3 regions of the Cupriavidus sp. IK-TO18 genome follow, and region 1 is predicted to be linked to each of the others. Evidence: predicted binding sites of a transcription regulator. Region 1 holds the regulator's gene; each other region holds the start of a gene.
What was found. Region 1 encodes HrcA, which represses chaperone genes, less so after heat shock. Its sites were predicted from a motif close to TTAGCACTCNNNNNNNNNGAGTGCTAA; they were not measured.
Positions count from the first base shown of each region.

Region 2: the regulator HrcA is predicted to act here: its motif matches at 2,796-2,822, upstream of rpoH (RNA polymerase sigma factor RpoH).
Region 3: the regulator HrcA is predicted to act here: its motif matches at 1,795-1,821, upstream of groES (co-chaperone GroES).

Region 1 covers NZ_JADGMP010000015.1:4,747-12,013, forward strand. Annotated here, with positions in the region: gene grpE (nucleotide exchange factor GrpE) at 1-37, opposite strand, end outside; gene IPF36_RS12635 (hypothetical protein) at 311-484, shown strand; gene IPF36_RS12640 (RNA-binding S4 domain-containing protein) at 572-967, opposite strand; gene hemH (ferrochelatase) at 964-2,079, opposite strand; gene hrcA (heat-inducible transcriptional repressor HrcA) at 2,183-3,220, opposite strand; gene IPF36_RS12655 (NAD kinase) at 3,324-4,241, shown strand; gene recN (DNA repair protein RecN) at 4,329-6,101, shown strand; gene IPF36_RS12665 (hypothetical protein) at 6,192-6,635, shown strand; gene mprA (MprA protease, GlyGly-CTERM protein-sorting domain-containing form) at 6,771-7,267, shown strand, end outside.
Region 2 covers NZ_JADGMP010000030.1:65,955-73,221, reverse strand. Annotated here, with positions in the region: gene IPF36_RS22950 (ABC transporter ATP-binding protein) at 1-546, shown strand, start outside; gene ybiB (DNA-binding protein YbiB) at 652-1,644, shown strand; gene IPF36_RS22940 (pirin family protein) at 1,685-2,563, opposite strand; gene rpoH (RNA polymerase sigma factor RpoH) at 2,911-3,840, shown strand; gene IPF36_RS22930 (SCO family protein) at 3,933-4,547, opposite strand; gene cyoE (heme o synthase) at 4,674-5,618, opposite strand; gene IPF36_RS22920 (heme A synthase) at 5,615-6,718, opposite strand; gene IPF36_RS22915 (cytochrome C oxidase subunit I) at 6,729-7,267, opposite strand, start outside.
Region 3 covers NZ_JADGMP010000036.1:54,628-61,894, reverse strand. Annotated here, with positions in the region: gene kdpC (potassium-transporting ATPase subunit KdpC) at 1-484, shown strand, start outside; gene IPF36_RS28780 (TorF family putative porin) at 718-1,497, shown strand; gene groES (co-chaperone GroES) at 1,925-2,215, shown strand; gene groL (chaperonin GroEL) at 2,261-3,904, shown strand; gene IPF36_RS28765 (GtrA family protein) at 4,049-4,444, opposite strand; gene IPF36_RS28760 (UbiA family prenyltransferase) at 4,834-6,258, shown strand; gene IPF36_RS28755 (FAD-binding oxidoreductase) at 6,335-7,267, shown strand, end outside.

The DNA.
Region 1 (7,267 bases):
GCGTCGGGTTGGATGGCGTCTGCTTCTGTTCTTCCATGTCGATCCGTATCAATGCATTGGCGCGGCCGTCCGTGGGTACGGCCGCGGTGGGTCAATCGGCGTGTTTAGCGGGCAATTGGTGGCGTCGCGCCGGATTTCAAGAGTGGCGCCGGCGAGACGCGGAAACAAGCGGTTACAAAGGCGTGAGTTATGCAATTGACGCCTTATTGCCTTGCTGCACTGCACTCACTAACATTCTCTTACGAAAAATGACAAAAATGCCGGGGGCCTGGAGATGGTTCATTTTTGTGCCTCTTCCGAAAGGTTGGCCATGCATAAGCTGCCAGTCGTGACGCTCTGCCTCGTGGCCGCCCTGGCGGTCATGACCGCCTTTATCTGCCTGTCCGACGCCTTCTCGCCGCGCGATACCGAGTATGGCAGTGGCAAGGCGGTGTTCAAGCACTACATCGTTCCTATCATCAGCCAGGAAGTCTCGCAGGAATAAGCGCCAGCGCAACTTTCCGGCACACACGCTCGCACCGCGGCGGCCCCGGCATTGTGCCGGCGCCGCCGCGTGTCGTTCCTGCCAGCCTCAGTGCCGGAAGTCATCGATGCGGCGGCGGTCGCGCTTGGTCGGGCGCCCCTGCAACTGCGCGGCGGGCTCCGGCTGCAGGCGGCGCCGCTCGGCCTCGGCCTGCCGGCGCGCCTGGCTGTCGGCACTCTCTTCATACAGCGTCTGCGCCACCGGTGCCGGTCCGCGCGCCGGGGCAATGCCCTTCACCTGGAGTTCCCAGCGCTGCTGGTGCGCTTCGAGCGCGACCTTGTCGCCGGGCCGCACTTCACGCGAGTTCTTGACCAGTTGGCCGTTGACGGTCACCTTGCCCCGCTCCACCGCCTCGGCCGCAAGCGAGCGCGTCTTGAAAAAGCGCGCGCACCATAGCCATTTGTCGATGCGCTGGCGCGCATCCGCTTCAAAATCCACGTTCATGCTGCGGCTCCCCGGGTCTGCGCACGCGAGCGACGCGCTTCCAGCTCATGCGGGTGCGGCGTGTTGAGCGGCCATCCCTGCAGGTGCTGCAGGGCAATCTCCGCCATCGCCGCCACCCACGGCGCCGCGTCGTTCATGCAAGGAATAAAGTGGAAATCCTTGCCGCCCGCGACCTTGAACTCGGTCTGCCCTTCCATCGCGATTTCCTCGAGCGTCTCGATGCAGTCCGCCGGGAAACCCGGGCAGAACACATCGACCCGGCCGGCGCCAACCTTGCCCAGCTCCGCCAGCGTCGGGGCCGTGTACGGCTGCAGCCACTCCGCCTTGCCAAAACGAGACTGGAACGTCACCTGATATTGCCCCGGCTGCAAGCCCAGCGCGTCGCCCAACAGCCGGCCGGTCTTCAGGCACTCGCAGTGATACGGGTCGCCCAGCTCGAGCGTGCGCCGCGGCACGCCGTGGAACGACAGGATCAGCTTGTCGCCGTGCGCAAAATCGGGCATGCCGTGCCGTGACCAGTAGGCCCCGACCTGCTGGTGCAGCGCCGAGATATAAGCGGGATGGTCATGGAAATGTTTGACCAGCCGCAGCTCGGGCTGGTTGCGCCATTGTCCCAGCACGCGGAACACTTCGTCGAAGGCGGTTGCGGTAGTGGTGCCGGAGTACTGCGGATACATCGGCAGCACCAGCACCTGCTCGCAGCCCTGGCGGCGCAGCGCTTCCATCACCGAGGCGATCGAGGGGTTGCCGTAGCGCATGGCGCACGCCACCGTCACCTCGTGGCCGTTCTGGTTCAGCAGCCGCTGCAGCGCATGGGCCTGGCGCTCGCTGTAGACCAGCAGCGGCGAGCCGGTCATATGCGCCTCGCGCAGCCAGATCGACTCGTACTTCAACGCCGACGCACGCGAACGCAGCGGCAGGATCACGCCATGCAGCAGCGGCAGCCAGGCGGCACGCGGGATCTCGACCACGCGCGGGTCGGACAGGAATTCCTTCAGGTAGCGCCCCACCGCCCTGGGCGTGGGCGCATCGGGGGTACCCAGGTTGACCAGCAGGATCGCCGTGCGCGGCGCCTGCCCGTGCTGGTAAACCGGTTCGGGTGAAAACGTCATGTCGCTTCCGGGTTGGCGCGCGGCCGGCAACGCGCCATGGCGGCGCGCCAGCGCAGGTGGCGCTCGGTAGGAATGGGGCAGCTTGTCAGACCGGCCAGCCGCGTCACTGGTTCTGGCTCAGCGCGCTGGACAGCAGCCGCGCGGTGATGTCTACGATCGGGATCACGCGCTCGTATGCCATGCGTGTCGGGCCGATCACGCCGAGGGTGCCGACGATCTGCCCGTCGACCTCGTACGGCGCGGTGATGACCGCCATGTCTTCCAGCGGCACCAGCTGGCTCTCGCCGCCGATGAAGATCTGCACGCCCTGGGCGTGGCTGGAGACATCGAGCAGCTGCAGCAGGCTGGTCTTGTGCTCGAACACGTCGAACAGCCGGCGCAGCTTGTCCATGCTGGAAGACAGGTCTTCCACTTCGAGCAGCTTGCGTTCGCCGCTGATATAGACGTGGTCGTCTTCCTCGTCGTCGGCCACGCTGCCGGCCTCGACCGCCGCCTGCATCAGCTGCGACATGTCGCGGCGCAGGTCCTGCAGCTCGACGCGCAGGTGGCTGCGCACGGCGTCGAAGCTCATGCCGGTGTAGTGCGAGTTGAAGTAGTTGGCGGCCTCGATCAGTTGGGCCGGGGTATACGACAGCTCGGTCTGGATGATCCGGTTCTGCACGTCGCCCTCGGGGCTGACGATGATCAGCAGGATGCGCTTGTCGGACAGGCGCATGAATTCGATCTGCCGGAACGCCTGCGCGCGCCGGGGCGTCATCACCACGCCGGCGAAGTGCGACAGGTTGGACAGCGTGCGCGCTGCCGCCGTGATCATGCGCTGCGGACCCAGCTGCTGGGCGCCGAGCTGGCCCTGGATCTGGCCGGTCAGCTCGGCCAGTTCGGTGTTGCGCTCCAGCGGCTTGGCCGTCAGCATGGAATCGACGAACAGCCGGTACCCGCGCGGCGTCGGGATGCGGCCGGCCGACGTGTGCGGGCTGGCGATAAAGCCCATTTCCTCCAGGTCGGACATCACATTGCGAATGGTCGCGGGTGACAGGTCCAGCCCCGAGAATTTCGACAGGGTGCGGGACCCGACCGGCTGGCCTTCGGCGATGTAGCGCTCGATCAGGGTCTTGAGCAGCGTTTTGGAACGTTCATCCATGATGTCCCGATTTTACGCAAGTTTTAGACCTTCTGGCGCCCCGCCTGGGTTGCGGCGCCGGCGCCTGCTGGCAACGGCAGCGGCGGTATGGTCTAATCCCGGCATGTCCGCCCCCCCGAGAGCCAGCGCCTTGCGCACTTCGTTCAACACCGTCGCCCTGGTGGGCCGCTACTCGACTGCCGGCATCGAAGGACCGCTGGAGGAGATCGCCTCTTATATCCTGCGCAACGGCCAGGATGTGGTGTTCGAGCGCGAGACCGCGCTGGCCACCGGGCTGACCGCCTACCCTGCCCTGTCGGCCGAGGAAATCGGCCAGCACGCCGACGTGGCGGTGGTGCTGGGCGGCGACGGCACGCTGCTGGGCATTGCCCGCCAGCTGGCCGGGTACGACGTGCCACTGATCGGGGTCAACCACGGGCGGCTCGGCTTCATGACCGACATCGCGCTGGAAGACGTGCACACGGTGCTGCCCGACATGCTCGACGGCCGCTACGAGGCCGAGAACCGGCTGCTGCTCGAATCCCGCGTGGTGCGCGACGACAGCGTCATTTTTTCGGCGCTGGCGCTGAACGACGTGGTGGTGAACCGCTCAGGCATTTCCGGCATGGTCGAGCTGGCGGTGTCCGTTGACGGCAACTTTATGTACAACCAGCGTTCGGACGGCCTGATCGTGTCGACCGCGACCGGCTCGACCGCCTACGCGCTGTCCGCCGGCGGCCCGATCCTGCACCCGACGCTGTCGGGCGTGGTGCTGGTGCCGATCGCCCCGCACGCGCTGTCGAACCGCCCGATCGTGCTGCCGCACGATGCCGAGGTCACCATCGAAGTGGCCAGCGCGCGCGACGCCAGCGTCAATTTCGACATGCAGTCGCTGACCTCGCTGCTGCCCGGCGACCGCATCGTGGTGCGGCGCTCGGAGAAGAGCATCAACCTGCTGCACCCGGTGGGCTACAACTACTACGCCACGCTGCGCAAGAAGCTGCACTGGCACGAATACCCGTCCGAAGACAACCGCCTCTGAGCCGCCCCCAGAGCCCGAGCTAGCCACCCCGATCCTACGCCAGCCCGACTTTCCGGACCGATCTCACTTTCGCCACGATCCGCCACGATGCTGCGCAGCCTGTCCATCCGCGATTTCGTCATCGTCGACACGCTCGACCTCGATTTCACCCCTGGCTTCACCGTCTTTACCGGCGAGACCGGCGCCGGCAAGTCGATCCTGATCGACGCCCTGGCCCTGGTGCTGGGCGAGCGGGCCGACGCCGGCATCGTGCGCGAAGGCGCCGCACGCGCCAGCATCAGCGCCACCTTCACGACCCACCCGGCGCTCGACGCCTGGCTGGCCGAGCGCGAGCTCAATGCCGAAGACGATGACGGCGCCGGCGCGGTGCTGCTGCGGCGTACGGTCGATGCCGGCGGCCGCAGCAAGGCCTTTATCAACGGCGCCGCGGCCACGCTGGCGCAGCTGCGCGAAGTGGGCGACCAGCTGGTCGACATCCACGGGCAGCACGCGCACCAGCTGCTGCTGCGCCCGGACGCGCAGCGCCTGCTGTTCGACGCCCACGCCGGGCTGACCCAGCAGGCCGGCGCGGTGGCCGAGGCCTGGCGCGCGTGGCGCGCCTGCGTGCGCCAGCGCGAGGCGGTCGAGCACCAGTCGCGCGAGATGCAGCTCGAGCGCGAGCGGCTGGAGTGGCAGGTCGGCGAGCTCGACAAGCTCAACCCGCAGCCGGGCGAATGGGAAGAGATCCAGGCCGAGTACAACCGCCTGTCGCATGCCGCCGGCCTGATCGACGGCAGCCGCGCGGCGCTGGAGGCGCTGTCCGAAGCCGACGGCTCGGTGCTATCGGCGCTGAACACCATCGTGCACCGGCTGCAGCAGCTGGCCGACGTCGACCCGGCGCTGCGCGACGTGCTGGCCGCGCTCGAGCCGGCCCAGGTGCAGGCCGAGGAAGCCGCGCATTCGCTGACCCGCTACGTCGACCGGCTCGAGCTGGATCCCGAACGGCTGCAGGCCGTCGAGGAACGCATGCAGGCGCTGCACGCCACCGCGCGCAAGTACCGCCTGCCTCCCGAGCAGCTGCCCGATGAGCTGCTGGCGCGCCGCCAGCAGCTCGACGACCTGCAGGCCGCGCAGGACCTGAACAAGGTGATGGCGCGCGAAGCCGCCGCCAAGGCCGCCTACCTGACGCTGGCGCAGCACCTCAGCCATGCGCGCTCGCAAGCGGCGCAGGCGCTGTCGGCCGCGGTCACCGAGGCCATGCAGGGCCTGTCGATGGCGGGCGGCAGCTTTGTCGCCGCGCTGAACACGCTGGAAGACGGCCAGAGCTACGGCCTGGAGCAGGTCGAGTTCCTGGTGGCCGGCCATGCCGGCGTCAGCGCGCGGCCGCTGGCGCGGGTCGCGTCCGGCGGCGAACTGGCGCGCATCAGCCTGGCGATCTCGGTGATTACCAGCGAGGCTTCGCCCACGCCGACGCTGATCTTCGACGAAGTCGACACCGGCATCGGCGGCGCCGTCGCCGAAGTCGTCGGCCGGCGCCTGCAGGAACTGGGCCGCGCGCGCCAGGTGCTGTGCGTGACCCACCTGCCGCAGGTCGCCGCGCAGGCCGGCACGCACCTGCTGGTCAGCAAGGAAACCACCGATGGCGGTGATGGCTCGGTCACGCGCTCGGTTACGCGCTCGGTTACGCGCTCACGCATCCGCGTGCTCGACCCGGCCGGGCGCGTGGTCGAGACCGCGCGCATGCTGGGCGGCGCAACCGTCACCGCGACCACGTTGCAGCATGCCGAAGAGATGCTGGCGCAAGGCGCCGAAGCCCAGGCCGGCGCCCCGGTGCGCGGCACGGCCAAGGAAAGCCGGCGCGGCCGCCGCGCCGCCGGCTGATGCCCCGGCATCGTCGCCCACATCGCCCACGTCGCCCCCACATCGCGCTTGCATCGGCGCACCCGAACCAACTTTCACAGGAGCCTCACCATGACCCGCCACGCGCCGCCGGCAGGCCGCCGCCACCGCCCCTTGCGCGCCGTCCTGGCCCTGGCCACAGCGGCCACGGCCGCACTGCTGGCATTGTCTGGCTGCAAGGCCCAGTCGGGGCCTTACGCCCCGCCGCCGGGAAGCATCACCGACGACCGCGCGGTGGGCGACATCATGGTCAAGTTCAAGCCGCCCGCGGTCGAAATGTCCGAGGATGCCGGGAAGTTGCTGGCCGAGATCAAGGGCCCGATCCGCTATGTGGTCAAGCGCCCCATGTCGGGCGGGGTCTGGCTGGTGACGGCGATCTCCAAATCGGCGGATGCCACCATCGACCAGGCGGTTGATACGCTGCGCGCCATCCCGCGTGTCGAGACCGCCGAGCCGGACCGGATGATCCAGCCAAACCGCACCATGCCGACCAGCCGGGATATGCCCAAGAGCTGAGTTGCCCGCGGAGTCCGTCCGGAAGCGGCGGGTTCTAAACCTTCGGTATCCCTTGCGCAACCGGCGCGGATCGTATTCCCTACATTCGATCCCCCTGCGCGCCCGATGACGTGCGGGGTGCCTCTGGAGGAATACATGCTGCATCCCGCGCAGTCCGTCTTCCGTCACTGCTTCGCGTTGCCCCACTGGCGGGCAGCCCTGATCACCATCGCTGCGCTTTGTGGCGCAGCACCGGTCGCCGCAGGCGCCGCGCCCTCCTCGACTTCAGCCGCGGCCCCGGCCTACACCGGCCAGATCATCGTGCGCTGGCGCGATGGCACCACCTCCACCGTGAGCAGCAAGGAGCCGGCCGCATCAGCGACGAGTCCGCTGCAGCAACTGCGCGAGCGCACCGGCATCGCCGCCACGCTGCGCCGCCCCATGGGCGGCAACATGGACCTGCTGCAGGTGCCGGACGAACTCGCCTCCGACCCGGAAGCCGCCGCCGCCCGCCTGCGCCAGGACCCGCGCGTGGCCGATGCCGTGCCGGACCGCTGGCTGCACCTGCACGATACCCTGCCCAACGACCCGCAATTCTCCGCCAACCAGCCTTACCTGATGGGCACCGGCACCGCCGTCGGCGGCGTCAACCT
Region 2 (7,267 bases), on a different contig from region 1:
TCGCTGCTGCCGTGGCTGACCTGCTTCGAGAACGTCTACCTGGGCGTGGAGCGTGTGTTCGGTGCCAGCGAAGGCAAGGCTGAACTGAAGACGCGCACGCACGAGACGCTGGCACTCGTGGGCCTGACGCACGCCGAGGGCAAGTATCCGCACGAGATCTCCGGCGGCATGAAGCAGCGCGTCGGCATTGCCCGCGCGCTGGCGATGGCGCCCAAGGTGCTGCTGATGGACGAACCCTTCGGCGCGCTCGATGCCCTGACCCGCGCACACCTGCAGGACGAACTGATCAAGATCGTGGCGCGCACGCGCAGCACGGTGGTGATGGTCACGCACGATGTCGACGAGGCCGTGCTGCTCGCCGACCGCATCGTGATGATGACCAACGGCCCGGCCGCCACCATCGGCGAGATCCTCAGGGTGGACCTGCCGCGCCCGCGCGACCGCGTGGCGCTGGCCGACGACAAGGACTACCACGCCTGCCGTACCGCGGTGCTGGACTTTCTCTACCGCAAACAGCGCAATCCCGCGCTCCAGGAAGCAGCCTGAGCGTGCTCCCCGCCGTCGCGCTCGTCCGTGGCAACGGGCGGCGATGGGCGCGACGGCGCTGCTCCGCTATCATGAACCCAGAACAGACTCCTCCCCCAAGCCGCCATGACCACGCCAGCCAACCCGTTTTCCGCCGCCCGCTATATCAAGGAAGTCGGCCGTGGCGTCAACGGCGCGCGCGCGCTGCCGCGCGACGACGCCAAGACCCTGTTCGACGCGATGCTGGCTGGGCGCGTGTCCGACCTGGAGCTGGGCGCGATCCTGATGGCCTACCGCATCAAGGGCGAGGCCCCGCACGAACTGGCCGGCATGCTCGAGGCCGCCCATGCGCACTGCCAACCGCTGCCCGCGCCGCCCGAGCGCCAGGTGGTAGTGATCCCCAGCTACAACGGCGCACGCAAGCAGCCAAACCTGGTGCCGCTGCTGGCGCTGCTGCTGGCTCGCGACGGCATCCCCGTACTGGTGCACGGGACGCGCGTCTTCAATGACCGCATCACCAGCATGACCCTGTTCGAGGCGCTGGGCATTCCCCTGTGCGCCAGCACGGCCGAAGCCTCGGCACGGCTGCGCGAGACCGGCGGCGACGGCCCGCTGGCGGTGCTGCCGGTCGATGTGCTGTCGCCGGGCCTGTCGCAGCTGCTGGAGCGGCGCACCGTGATCGGCTTGCGCAACTCGTCGCATACCGTGGCCAAGATGCTGCAGCCGGTGGGCGAGCACGCGCCGGCTGAAGGCTTGCGGCTGTATAGCTATACCCACCCGGAATACCGCGAGACGCTGACCGACTATTTCTCTCACGAGCCGGCCAACGTGCTGCTGGCACGCGGCACCGAAGGCGAAGTGGTGGCCGATGCGCGCCGCAGCGGCCGCATCGACTGGCTGCATGAAGGGCACCAGCAGACGCTGGTCGATCCCTCCGGCGGATCGCTGGCCGAAGTGCCGGATCTGCCGCCCGGCAATGATGCCGGCCTGACCGCGGCATGGATCCGGCGCGTGCTCGATGGCGCCGTGCCGGTGCCGGCGCCAATCGCCACGCAGGTCGAAGCCATCCGCGAGTGCCTGAAGCTCGGCACCCGCGTCACCTGGGCCAGTCCGGTCTAAACGCGCGGTCTGAGCGCGGTCTGAGCCCGGACCGCCCGGTTCAGGGCTTGCGCGCCGGCAGCGGGATGCGCTCGCGCTCGTCGCCCGGCACGCGCGGAAACTGGTCGTCCTCCCAGCGTCTGGCAGCGGACTCGATGGCTTCCTTGCTGCTGGCCACGAAATTCCAGTAGATGAAGCGGCGGCCGTCGGTCGGGTCGCCTCCCAGCAGCATCACGCGCGAAGGCGCCGTCGCCATCAGCAGCGCCGGCTGCCCGGGCGTCAGCACCACCATGTGCTCGGCCGGCAGCGGCTCGCCGTCCAGCGACACCGCGCCGTCCACCGGGTAGATGCCGCGCTCGGCATGGTCGGCGGGGATCTCCACGCTCGCGCCCGCATCCAGCTCGATCGCCACGTACAGGGTGCGGCTGAAGACCTTGACCGGCGAAGTCTTGCCGAAGGCATCGCCGGCGATCACCACCATGCGCACCCCCGGCCGCTCGATGCGCGGCAGCGTTGCAGCGGGATGGTGGAAGAAGGACGGTTCGTCGGTCTCGTGCGACTGCGGCAATGCCACCCATGTCTGGATGCCGTGCAGGCGCGCGCCGTCGGCGCGCGCGGAATCGGGCGAGCGCTCCGAATGGACGATGCCGTGGCCGGCAGTCATCCAGTTGACGTCGCCCGGCCGGATCGCCTGCTCGCTGCCGAGACTGTCGCGGTGAATGATCTCGCCTTCGAACAGGTATGTGACGGTCGCCAGCCCGATATGCGGATGCGGGCGCACATCGGCACCCTCGCCCGGCGGCATCTGCACCGGCCCCATATGGTCGAAGAAGATAAATGGCCCGACCGTCTGGGTCGCAGCGGCCGGCAGCAGGCGGCGCACGGTGAAATCGCCCAGGTCGCGCACATGCGGTTTTAACAAGTGTTCGATAGCAGACATAGCTCCTCCGGAGTATGAGAGATCGGCAAGCGTGCCAGCTTGCCGCCGCTTGCGTCGAGTGTAGCCGCTGGCGCAACAAATCATTCCACTGGCATGCAGAACCGGCGGGCACACATTCGCTCTAACACCAGTGTACCCAGCCACGAGTATCCCCGAAGCCGCTTCATAGCGTTATTGCTATTCTATGCGGTGAGTCAATCGACGGGAACTATCAAGACCGTTGGGACTCCAATTAGCACTCACCCGGATGGAGTGCTAAGATGTGTTGCAGTGCCGCCGCCGTTCCCACAAGGACGTGCGGGACATGACCCGGCAACCCAACCGCCGGATGCGAAAGGAGCGATTGAGTGAACGCAGTCTTGTCTGCCGAACAAACCCTGACGACTAGCCGTCTGCCGACGGCGCCCCGTAGCGGGAGCAGCTTTGCGCTGACCTTCCCGGCGACCGTGGGCAATCTCGACAGCTATATCCAGGCTGTCCACCGAATTCCGTTGCTGACCGCGGAGGAAGAGCAGCGCCTGGCGCGCGATCTCCGCGATAACGATTCCGTCGATGCCGCCCGCCAGCTGGTGATGTCCCACCTGCGACTGGTGGTGTCGATCGCCCGCCAGTACCTGGGCTATGGCCTGCCGCACGCCGACCTGATCCAGGAAGGCAATATCGGCCTGATGAAGGCCGTGAAGCGCTTCGATCCCGAGCAGGGCGTACGCCTGGTCTCGTATGCGATGCACTGGATCAAGGCCGAGATCCACGAGTACGTGCTGAAGAACTGGCGCATGGTCAAGGTGGCAACCACCAAGGCCCAGCGCAAGCTGTTCTTCAACCTGCGCAGCCACAAGCAGGGTTCGCACACGTTCACGCCGGAGCAGGTCGAGGCCGTGGCGCGCGAGCTGAACGTGAAGCCGGAAGAAGTAATGGAGATGGAAACCCGCCTGTCGGGCGGCGACCTCGCGCTGGAAGGCCAGGTCGACGACGGCGAAGAGGAATTCGCCCCCATCGCCTACCTGGCTGACAACCACAACGAACCCACGCGCGTGCTGGAAGCCAAGCGCCAGGACCGCATGCAGGTCGAAGGCCTGGAAGAAGCGCTGGGCCGGCTGGACGAGCGCAGCCGCCGGATCATCGAGGCGCGCTGGCTGAACGTGGCCGACGACGGCTCGGGCGGCGCCACGCTGCATGAGCTGGCCGCCGAGTTCGGCGTCTCGGCGGAGCGCATCCGCCAGATCGAAGCCGCGGCGATGAAGAAGATGAAAGGGGCGCTGCAGGCATTTGCCTGATGCCGGGCACCCATGCAAAAAGCCGGTCCAAGTGGACCGGCTTTTTTTGCCTGCGATCGCAGCGGTGCGACGTTATGCCGCACCGTCAGGCGTCAGGAAAGCAGCTGCTTCAGGTCGTGCGCGATCGGCTCCGGCCCCTGGCCGTGGCGGATGAACAGCCGCAGCCGGCCTTCCGGATCGAATACATAGCTGCCCGCCGAGTGATCCACCGTGTAGTTGTTGGGCGAGCTGCCCGGCACCTTGGCGTAGAACACCTTGAAGTCCTTGGCCAGCTTCTGCAGCGCGGCGTCGTCGGCCGGGCGCAGGCCCAGGAAGCGCGGGTCGAATGCTGGGACGTACTGCGCCAGCAGCGCCTGCGTGTCGCGCTCCGGATCGACCGTGACGAACAGCACCTGGACGCGGTCGGCATCGGGGCCCAGCTGCTCCATCACCGCCTTGAGCTCGGCCATGGTGGTCGGGCATACGTCGGGGCAATGGGTGTAGCCGAAGAACATCACCACCGCCTTGCCCTTGAAGTCGGCAATGGTGCGGACTTTGCCATTGTGGTCGGGCAGCGAGAAATCCTTGCCGAAATCCGCCGCGCCGCTGATATCGACATTGCGGAACGACGCCTTCTGCTGGCCGCAGGCTGCCAGCGCCAGCGCGAGCGCGGCAACCAGGGAAAAGCGGCGGAAGGCTGAGAACAGGCCGGAAGCGGGTCTGGGCATGCGCGAAAGCTTGTGTGGAACGATCAGCAATGGAAAGGTCGGCGAAAGCACCCAGTATCGCCGATGGCGCCGCCGCGCTGCGCCGGCCGCGACAAGATGACGCAGCCCGCAGCGTGGCAAGGCCGGTCAGACCTGCGGCACGAACTTGAAGTAATGGTCGACCAGCAGCGCCGCGAACAGCAGCGACAGGTACAGGATCGAGAAGCGGAAGGTGCGCTGCGCCAGCTCGTCCGAGTAATTGCGGTACATCTTCCAGGCATAGGCCAGGAAGCCGCCGCCCAGCGCCAGCGCGGCCACCAGGTAGATGTAGCCGCTCATGCCGTAGACGAACGGCAGCAGCGTCGCCGCGATCATGATCAGCGTGTACAGCAGGATATGCAGCAGCGTGTAGCGCTCGCCGTGGGTGACCGGCAGCATCGGCAGGCCCGACTTGGCATAGTCGGCGCGCCGGTACAGCGCCAGCGCCCAGAAGTGCGGCGGCGTCCACGTAAAGATGATCAGCACCAGGAACCAGGCCTCGGCCGGCACTTCGCCGGCGACGGCGGCCCAGCCCAGCGCCGGCGGCATAGCGCCGGACAGCCCGCCGATGACGATGTTCTGCGGCGTGGCCGGCTTGAGCAGGATGGTGTAGACCACCGCATAGCCCAGGAAGGTGGCGAAGGTCAGCCACATCGTCAGGTCGTTGGCGAACTCGTGCAGCATCCACATGCCAGCGCCGCCAAGGATGGCGGAGAACACCAGCGTCTGCGGGGTGGTGATCTCGCCGGTGGCGGACGGGCGCCAGGCGGTGCGGCGCATCAGCGCATCGATCTTCTGCTCGACCAGGCAATTGATGGCAAAGGCGGCGCCGGCAAGCAGCCAGATGCCTGCGGCACCGCCGATCAGCACGCGCCACGGCACCATGCCGGGCGTGGCCAGGAACATGCCGATGATGGCGCAGAAGACTGCCAGCTGCGTCACGCGCGGCTTGGTCAGGGCGGCATATTGCCGGGCCAGATGCCGTATCCGGCTCAGCTTGCCCAGTGAATGAGGGTGTGTAGCGGTAACCACGGAAGGGGTCTTGTCTTTCATGTGGCGCGGGCGGCGTTCGGCATGGCTTTGGGGGCGCCGGCGGCCCGGGTCGCGAGCCCTATATTGTAGTGGAGGCGGACCAGCAGCAGCAGGAGCACCGCCGCGCCGCCGTTGTGGGCGACCGCCGCCACCAGGGGCCAGTCGAACACGATATTGGACATCCCGGTGGCCAGTTGCAGCACCAGCATGCCGAGCAGCCAGCCTGCCTGCCGGTGCAGCCCGTCGAGCCGGCGCGCACGCAAGCCGAACCACGCCAGGTAGCCCAGCACCACGAATGCAAAGCCCCGGTGCACCCAGTGGATCGCAACCAGCGCAGCGTGCGGGATGTAGTCGCCAGCGGCCGTCATGCCAAGCTGGCGCCACAGCGTGAAGCCGTGCCGGAAGTCCATCTCGGGCACCAGCTGGCCGTTGCACAGCGGGAAATCCGTGCAGGCGAGCACCGCGTAGTTGGTGCTGACCCAGCCGCCCAGGAAAATCTGGATCACCAGCAGCAGCAAGCCGATGCGAACCGGCCAGTGCAGCCGCGCCGCCTCGGGTACGACCGGGTGCGGCGGGTCGCTGCGCGAGCCCAGCTGGATCAGCGCGGCCAGCAGTGCCATGCCCAGCATCAGGTGCGTGACCACGATGATCGGCTGCAGCTTCATGGTCACGGTGAACGCGCCGAATGCGCCCTGCACGCACACCAGCACCAGCACGCCGGTGGCGAACCATGGCGATTGCTTCAGCTCGCGGCGCTTGACCCATGCCAGCACCATCAGCGCGATGATCAGCACGCCCACCGCCATGGCGAAGTAGCGATGGATCATCTCGATCCACGCCTTCATCAGCGTCACCGGACCGCTGGGCAGCGCGGTCTCGGCCGCCCGGATCGGCTCCATCGCGGCATGCGGGTTGGAATGTCCATAGCAGCCCGGCCAGTCCGGGCAGCCCAGGCCGGAGTCGGTCAGCCGCGTGAAGCTGCCGAACATGATCAGGTCCAGCGTCAGGAAGGCGGTGATCCAGACCAGCTTGCGGTATTTGTTGCGATCGCCCTTGACCAGCACGTAGCTGAGCGGCAGCAGTGCGATCAGGACGCCGATGACGGCCAGTTGCAGCAGCATGCCCTTCCCCTTAACCGATGCGCGAGACCTTGAGCAGCTTCTTCAGGTCGCCGCTCAGCTTCTTGGGGTCCGGATCCTGCGGGAAGCGCATCATCAGGTTGCCGAGCGGATCCACCAGGAAGATGGTGTCCTCGGCACGCTTGCCCGGCTCGGCCGGCAGCCATTGCTGCGCCACCTGGTGGTCGATGCGCAGGAAGCGCACGCCGGCGTAGGGCTCGTTGTAGGCGGTGCTCAGGCGCTCGTCGATCTTGCCGTCATCGGTGATCAGCCACACCGGCACGATGCGCTCGCGGTCCTGGCCTTGCCCGGCGCGGATCTGGCGGATGGTGAAGAGCTTCTTTGCGCAGGCCTCGTCGCACGCGGACGGATCCGCCGTCACCAGCAGCCACTTGCCGCGGTACTGCTCCAGCGGCACGGCGTTGCCTTGCTCGTCGGTGACGCGCACCGGCGGCATCGGCCGTTGTGGATCGACCAGCGCGCCGTAGTTGGTGGCGCCGCCCCTGGGCTTGATGACGTAGTAGGTGAAATAGGAGGCGATCACCGGCGAGG
Region 3 (7,267 bases), on a different contig from region 1:
GGCCGTGTTCCCGCATCAGGCCGGCGGCTCGCTGATCGGAAAGGATGGCAGCACGCTTGGCTCGGAACTGATCGGCCAGCCGTTCTCCGACCCGAAGTACTTCTGGGGCCGGCTGTCGGCCACGGCGCCGATGCCGTATAACGCAGCGGCTTCGGTCGGTTCGAACCTCGGTCCTACCAACCCGGCGTTGACCGATGCCGCACGCGCGCGCCTCGACGCACTGCGCGCCGTGGATCCGGACAACCAGGCGCCGGTGCCCGTGGACCTGGTCACGGCATCCGGCAGCGGGCTCGACCCGCACATCAGCCCTGCGGCCGCCGAATACCAGGTGGCGCGCGTCGCGCGCGCCAGGGGGATACCGACTGAACAGGTGAAGCAACTGGTTGCCGCCAACACGGACGTGCCGCTACTGCCGGTGCTGGGCGATCCAGGCGTCAATGTCCTGAAGCTGAACCTTGCATTGGATGTCATCGCACGGCAGTAGCACGGTGCCGGTGATGCGGGACGATTTCGCTGCGTGCGGGATCGTCCCGCCTGTGTGCAACGACGATGCCGCGCAGGTGCGCGGCGGCACTGGCTCGCCTGCGCGGGATCCCGGCACCTTTACTGGATCTGTACACGGGCACTGCGGCTTTTGATGCCGTTTTTACGCGTCAGCCCATATCGTGGCGAGGCTCCCGGCAACGGGGGATTCCATCAACTCTCGTCACATCAACAATGACTGACCTGCGCCATACCGCGGCCGCACTGCTCGCCTGTTCCGCAACTTCCGTTCTCGTCTTCGCTGCCATGCCCGCCATGGCGCAATCCCAGCCTGACGCCGAGGCATCCCCGCATACCTTCACGACTAACGTCACGGTGGCTACCGACTACCGCTACCGCGGGCTGATGCAGACGAACCGCCGGCCGGCGATCCAGGGCGGGTTCGACTACAGCCATGCGAGCGGCTTCTACCTCGGCAACTGGAACTCGAGCATCAGCTGGCTGGGCGACAGCAATGCCGAGGTGTCGGCCCCGATCGAGATGGATTTCTACGGGGGCTACAAGAATACGTTCGCTGGCGACTGGACCTACGATGTCGGCGTGCTGCAGTACTACTACCCGGGCGACTATCCGGCCGGCTACACGCGCCCATACACCACCGAGGTGTACGCGGCCCTGGGCTACGGTCCCGTGACGCTCAAGTACTCGTACGCGCCGACCAATCTCTTTGGCTTCGCCGACAGCAAGCACAGCTGGTATGCAGACCTGACCGCCAACGTGCCGCTTGATGTCTGGGACCTCACGCTGAACGCCCACGTGGGTTACCAGAAGGTGCAGGTCGCCAATGCCTCGTACGTGGACTGGAAGCTCGGCCTGACCAAGGACTTGGGCAACGGACTCGCGCTGGCTGTGGCCTACATCGACACCAATGCCGACAAGGCGGTGTACACCAATGCCAAGGGCCGCTACATGGGCCGTGGCACCGCATGGGCTTCCCTGACCAAGACGTTCTGAGCGCGCCTTGCCGGCGCCGCCGGTTCTTGATATCGATTTAATGCGTCGGCCTGATCTACCGCCTGCCGTTGCGCCCAGCAAGTTCCGCGCTGGTTCAGAGGCTGGAGGAAGCCATGGCTGTCCTCCCTCCGCTTTCCATGGCACGGGACAAGCACCTGACGGCCTGAAGGCTTGCCACCCGTTGCCCCCGGGACTGTTGAGACACGCCGTTCCCGCCGCTCCCACCTCAAATTCCCTCCGTCCGGGAAAACCCCCATTTGGCCGCTGTCTTGAAATGGCCATACCCCGTCCCTATAATTAGCACTCGTCGGGGGTGAGTGCTAACAGCATTCTGTGCCCCTTGCGACACCTGAAAATATCAGACGGCCGTCGCCTCGGTAGCCGGCCGATTGTGATTAAACACTCACTTTTGTATCTAGGAGTCCGTATGAACCTGCGTCCTCTGCACGACCGCGTGATCGTGAAGCGTCTGGACAACGAAACCAAGACCGCGTCCGGTATCGTGATTCCCGACAACGCTGCCGAGAAGCCCGATCAAGGCGAAGTGCTGGCAGTCGGTCCCGGCAAGAAGGATGACAAGGGCAACAACATCGCCCTCGACGTCAAGGTTGGCGACCGCGTGCTGTTCGGCAAGTATGCCGGCCAGGGCGTGAAGGTGGAAGGCCAGGAACTGCTGGTCATGCGCGAAGAAGACATCATGGCCGTGGTGAACAAGTAATCACCAACTGACCGCCACCCGTACAGATTTCAGGAGATTTCAAGAATGGCAGCTAAAGACGTAGTGTTCGGCGACGCCGCACGTGCCAAGATGGTCGAAGGCGTGAACATCCTCGCCAACGCCGTTAAAGTGACCCTGGGCCCGAAGGGCCGCAATGTGGTGCTGGAGCGCAGCTTCGGCGGCCCGACCGTGACCAAGGACGGCGTGTCCGTGGCCAAGGAAATCGAGCTGAAGGACAAGCTGCAGAACATGGGCGCCCAGATGGTCAAGGAAGTGGCTTCCAAGACCAGCGACAACGCCGGTGACGGTACCACCACCGCTACCGTGCTGGCCCAGTCGATCGTGCGCGAAGGCATGAAGTTCGTTGCCGCCGGCATGAACCCGATGGACCTGAAGCGCGGCATCGACAAGGCTGTTGCCGCCGCCGTGGAAGAGCTGAAGAAGGTCAGCAAGCCCACCACCACCAGCAAGGAAATCGCCCAGGTTGGCGCCATCTCGGCCAACAGCGACACCTCGATCGGTGAGCGCATCGCCGAAGCCATGGACAAGGTCGGCAAGGAAGGCGTGATCACCGTCGAAGACGGCAAGTCGCTGGCCGACGAACTGGAAGTCGTGGAAGGCATGCAGTTCGACCGCGGCTACCTGTCGCCGTACTTCATCAACAACCCGGAAAAGCAAGTTGTCCAGCTGGACAGCCCGTTCGTGCTGCTGTTCGACAAGAAGGTTTCGAACATCCGCGACCTGCTGCCGGTGCTGGAGCAAGTGGCCAAGGCTGGCCGCCCGCTGCTGATCATCGCTGAAGACGTCGAGGGCGAAGCCCTGGCGACCCTGGTGGTCAACAACATCCGTGGCATCCTGAAGACCGCCGCCGTCAAGGCCCCGGGCTTCGGCGACCGCCGCAAGGCCATGCTGGAAGACATCGCCATCCTGACCGGCGGCACCGTCATCGCCGAAGAAATCGGCCTGACGCTGGAAAAGGCTACCCTGAACGACCTGGGCCAAGCCAAGCGCATCGAGATCGGCAAGGAAAACACCATCATCATCGATGGCGCCGGCGACGCCGCTGCGATCGAAGGCCGCGTGAAGCAAATCCGCGCCCAGATCGAAGAAGCGACCTCGGACTACGACCGTGAAAAGCTGCAAGAGCGCGTGGCCAAGCTGGCCGGCGGTGTTGCCGTGATCAAGGTTGGCGCTGCCACCGAAGTCGAAATGAAGGAAAAGAAGGCCCGCGTGGAAGACGCCCTGCACGCCACCCGCGCTGCGGTGGAAGAAGGCATCGTCCCCGGCGGCGGTGTGGCCCTGCTGCGCGCCCGCGCTGCGATCTCGGCACTGACCGGCGACAACGCCGACCAGAACGCCGGTATCAAGATCGTGCTGCGCGCCATGGAAGAGCCACTGCGCCAGATCGTGCTGAACGCTGGTGAAGAAGCTTCGGTCGTCGTTGCCAAGGTCATCGAAGGCAAGGGCAACTACGGCTACAACGCGGCTTCGGGCGAGTACGGCGACCTGGTCGAAATGGGCGTGCTGGACCCGACCAAGGTCACCCGCACCGCGCTGCAGAACGCCGCTTCGGTGGCTTCGCTGATGCTGACCACCGACTGCGCCGTGGCCGAAACGCCGAAGGAAGAGTCGGCTCCGGCAATGCCGGGCGGCATGGGCGGCATGGGCGGCATGGAAGGCATGATGTAATTTGTGCCGACTGACTGCTGGCTGTCATGGCCGGCAGGCTGTCTGAACGAAAACCCCCGCGGGTGAAAGCCCGCGGGGGTTTTTGTTTCTTGCCGCGGCATCCGACGCCCCCGGCTTGCGAACGGCCGTAGCCGGTGGCTCGGCTCAGTCCGGGTGGAATGTGTACTGCCTGTCCAGCCTGAATTTCACCGCGTAGCCAATGGCGAGGCCGATGACCGCGCCGAGGTAGCGCATCTCCCGGGTGTCAAACATATAGTCGAAGCCGAATTCAAATGCCCAGAACACAAGGGTAGTTGCCAGTCCGGTCCCGGTATACACGATAAAGGTCCGCCCGTCGTGGCCTACGTCGCGAGCGCGAAACCGAAAGATGAAGCGCTTGTCGAGGACGTATTTCAGGAGCAGTCCCACCCCAGTCCCTGCTATCACCGAAAGTAATATCTGGAACGGCCCTGTATAGCTGCGGACGAGAATGTCCTGGACACCTATATTTGCCGCGGTAGCGATGAGCGCAAGAAGTGCATAGGTAATTGCCAGCTGCATAGCCTGTTACATCACCCATAGAGTGGATAACGGAGTCTGAACTCGCACCATCCAGCCAGTCAATGAGGTCACTGCATTAGTGCGTTTGGCGGATTGTCCGCTCTGCCTCGCAGCCTAGAATCCAGTTCAGGTACCGGCCCTAAGCAAGTACTTCATTGCCCGAGTAAGAACAGGCAAGGTATGGCCGGCGCCCCAAAAAAATCAAAACTGATTGTTTGACGGGCGATTGAGGGTGGGCATCCCGGTTGGCGGTTAGGCCAGGCGCAGGATTTCTCCGAAGTAGCGAAGACCCCGGGCCGTATCCCGGAAGCGCCTTCATGGGGAAACAACACCGCGTACTTGTGGCTTTGCCAGTTTGCCCTGCCTTCAGAGTCTGCCGGGGAGAAGGTATGGGCAAGCCGAGGATTCCGCTTTGCGTGGACTTGGACGGGACGTTGATTCCCGGGGATCTGCTGCTTGAGTCGTGCATTGCGCTGCTCAGGCAAAACCCGCTCTATCTCCTTCTGATGCCCTGTTGGCTATGTCGGGGCAAGGCGTACCTCAAGGCCCAGATCGCTCGCCGAGCGCGGCTGAATCATGCTGCGTTGCCGTTCCACCGCGAACTGGTCGCCTGGCTCAGGGAGCAGAAGCGGTGCGGGCGTCCGCTCTGGCTTTGTACGGCCGCCAATCATCGCCTGGCACAGGCCGTCGCGGACCATCTCAATTTATTCGATGGGATTTTGGCCAGCAGCGATAGCCACAATCTCAGGGGACACCAGAAAGCCCATTCATTGACGCAGAAATTCGGGGACAGGGCGTTTGACTATTGCGGCAACCACCGCGTGGATCTGGCTGTGTGGTCAGTCAGCCGGGGTGGTGTGGTTGTAAATGCAAGCAAGGGCCTGGAAGCCCGGGCCCGTGCCGTCACGCATGTTTATAAGACGTTCGCCCCCGAGGGGCATGCGATGCATGCCATCGTGAAAACGCTGCGCCCACATCAATGGGTAAAGAATATCCTGCTGCTGGTGCCGTTGGCGGCGGCACACAGGCTTGGTGAGCCGGGAGCGCTGGGTGCGGCCCTGCTGGCATTCGTGGCATTCAGCCTGTGTGCGTCGTCGGTCTATGTGCTCAATGACATGCTGGACGTTGAAGCGGACCGCCAGCATCCCGGCAAGTCCCGCCGGCCCTTCGCCTCAGGGCAGTTGTCGTTGCTTGCAGGGATTTGCCTGGCCCCCTTGCTGCTTGTTGGCGCGTCGGCTGCCGCTTGGCCACTGCCATGGGCATTCAAGAGCGTGTTGTGCGCGTACTATGCACTGACGCTAGCTTATTCCACCGTGCTCAAGCGGCTGGTGGTGGCCGACGTCGCAGTCCTGGCCACGCTCTACACGATTCGGATCGTCGCTGGCGCCATGGCGGTAGGTGTACCACTGTCATTCTGGCTGCTGATGCTCTCGCTGGCGCTCTTTTTCAGCCTGGCGCTCGTGAAGCGATACTCCGAATTGAAGGTCATGCAGCGCGAAGGCCGGCTTGAGGCAGCGGGGCGGGGTTATAAGCTGGACGACCTCGCAATTGTCGAGAACCTCGGGACGGCCGCAGGCTACCTCAGTGTCGCGGTGCTTGCGCTCTACATCAACAGTCCCGCCGTTGAGATGCTGTATCGACGTCCGCAGATCATTTGGGTACTTTGCATGTTGCTGCTGTACTGGATTAGCCGTATGTGGATATTGGCCCACCGCGGCATGATGCATGACGATCCGGTCGTGTTCGCGCTGAAGGACAAAACGAGTCTCGCGGTCGGCTTGTGCGGGGCATTAACCGTGTACTTCGCTACGTGACATGGTACGGCAGCCGATGTATTCCTGGGGCAGGGCGGTCCGATCTGACTGCGCGTTGCTGCCGCTGCAATGGCGCATGGAGAATCTGCCGCCGTTGCCAGACTTCGCTGATTCCTACCTGCCATTCGGAAACGGCCGTAGCTATGGAGACAGTTGCCTAAATACGAACGGCGCGTTGCTTTCCACCCGCCGGCTTGATCGCTTCATTGCCTTCGACCCCGGCAGTGGCATCCTCCGCTGTGAAAGCGGCGTGCTTCTCGCCGATATCTCCCGATTGATGGTTCCGCGTGGCTGGTTTCTGCCCGTAACGCCGGGAACGCGCTTCGTGACCGTCGGCGGGGCGATTGCCAATGACGTACATGGGAAGAACCACCACAATCAAGGCACGTTCGGTTGCCACGTGCGCCGCTTCATGCTTCGCCGTTCGGACGGCGACAAGAGGCTTTGCTCGGAGGACGAGAATCCCGACTGGTTCTCCGCGACCATCGGCGGGCTAGGTTTGACCGGTCTGATCCTCTGGGCCGAGATCCAGTTGCGCCGCATCGAGAATCCATGGATCGTCTCGGAAGCCGAACGCTTCGAGCATCTCGACGACTTCTTCAGGCTGAGCGACGCCGGCTCAGGCCACGAATACACAGTGGCGTGGCTGGATTGTTCAGGGCCGGGCCGTCGGATAGGGCGGGGCATTTTTACCCGAGCCGATCACGCACCGGCCGGATTTCACCACGATGGCGCTTGGCATGAGCGAGGCCCGGCGGTGGTAGGTTTCACACCGCCGCTCTCGCTGGTGAACACATTGTCAGTGCGGGCGTTCAACAGCCTGTACTTCCATCGCGCTGGAAAGGTGCCCGTCATTACAACCGGGCATTGCGAGTCGTATTTCTATCCGCTAGATCATGTGCTGCACTGGAATCGCATATATGGGCCCAGAGGGTTCTATCAATACCAGTGCGTGGTGCCAGATAATGGCGGAGGGCGCGACGCCATCGCCGAACTGCTTAGGCTGATT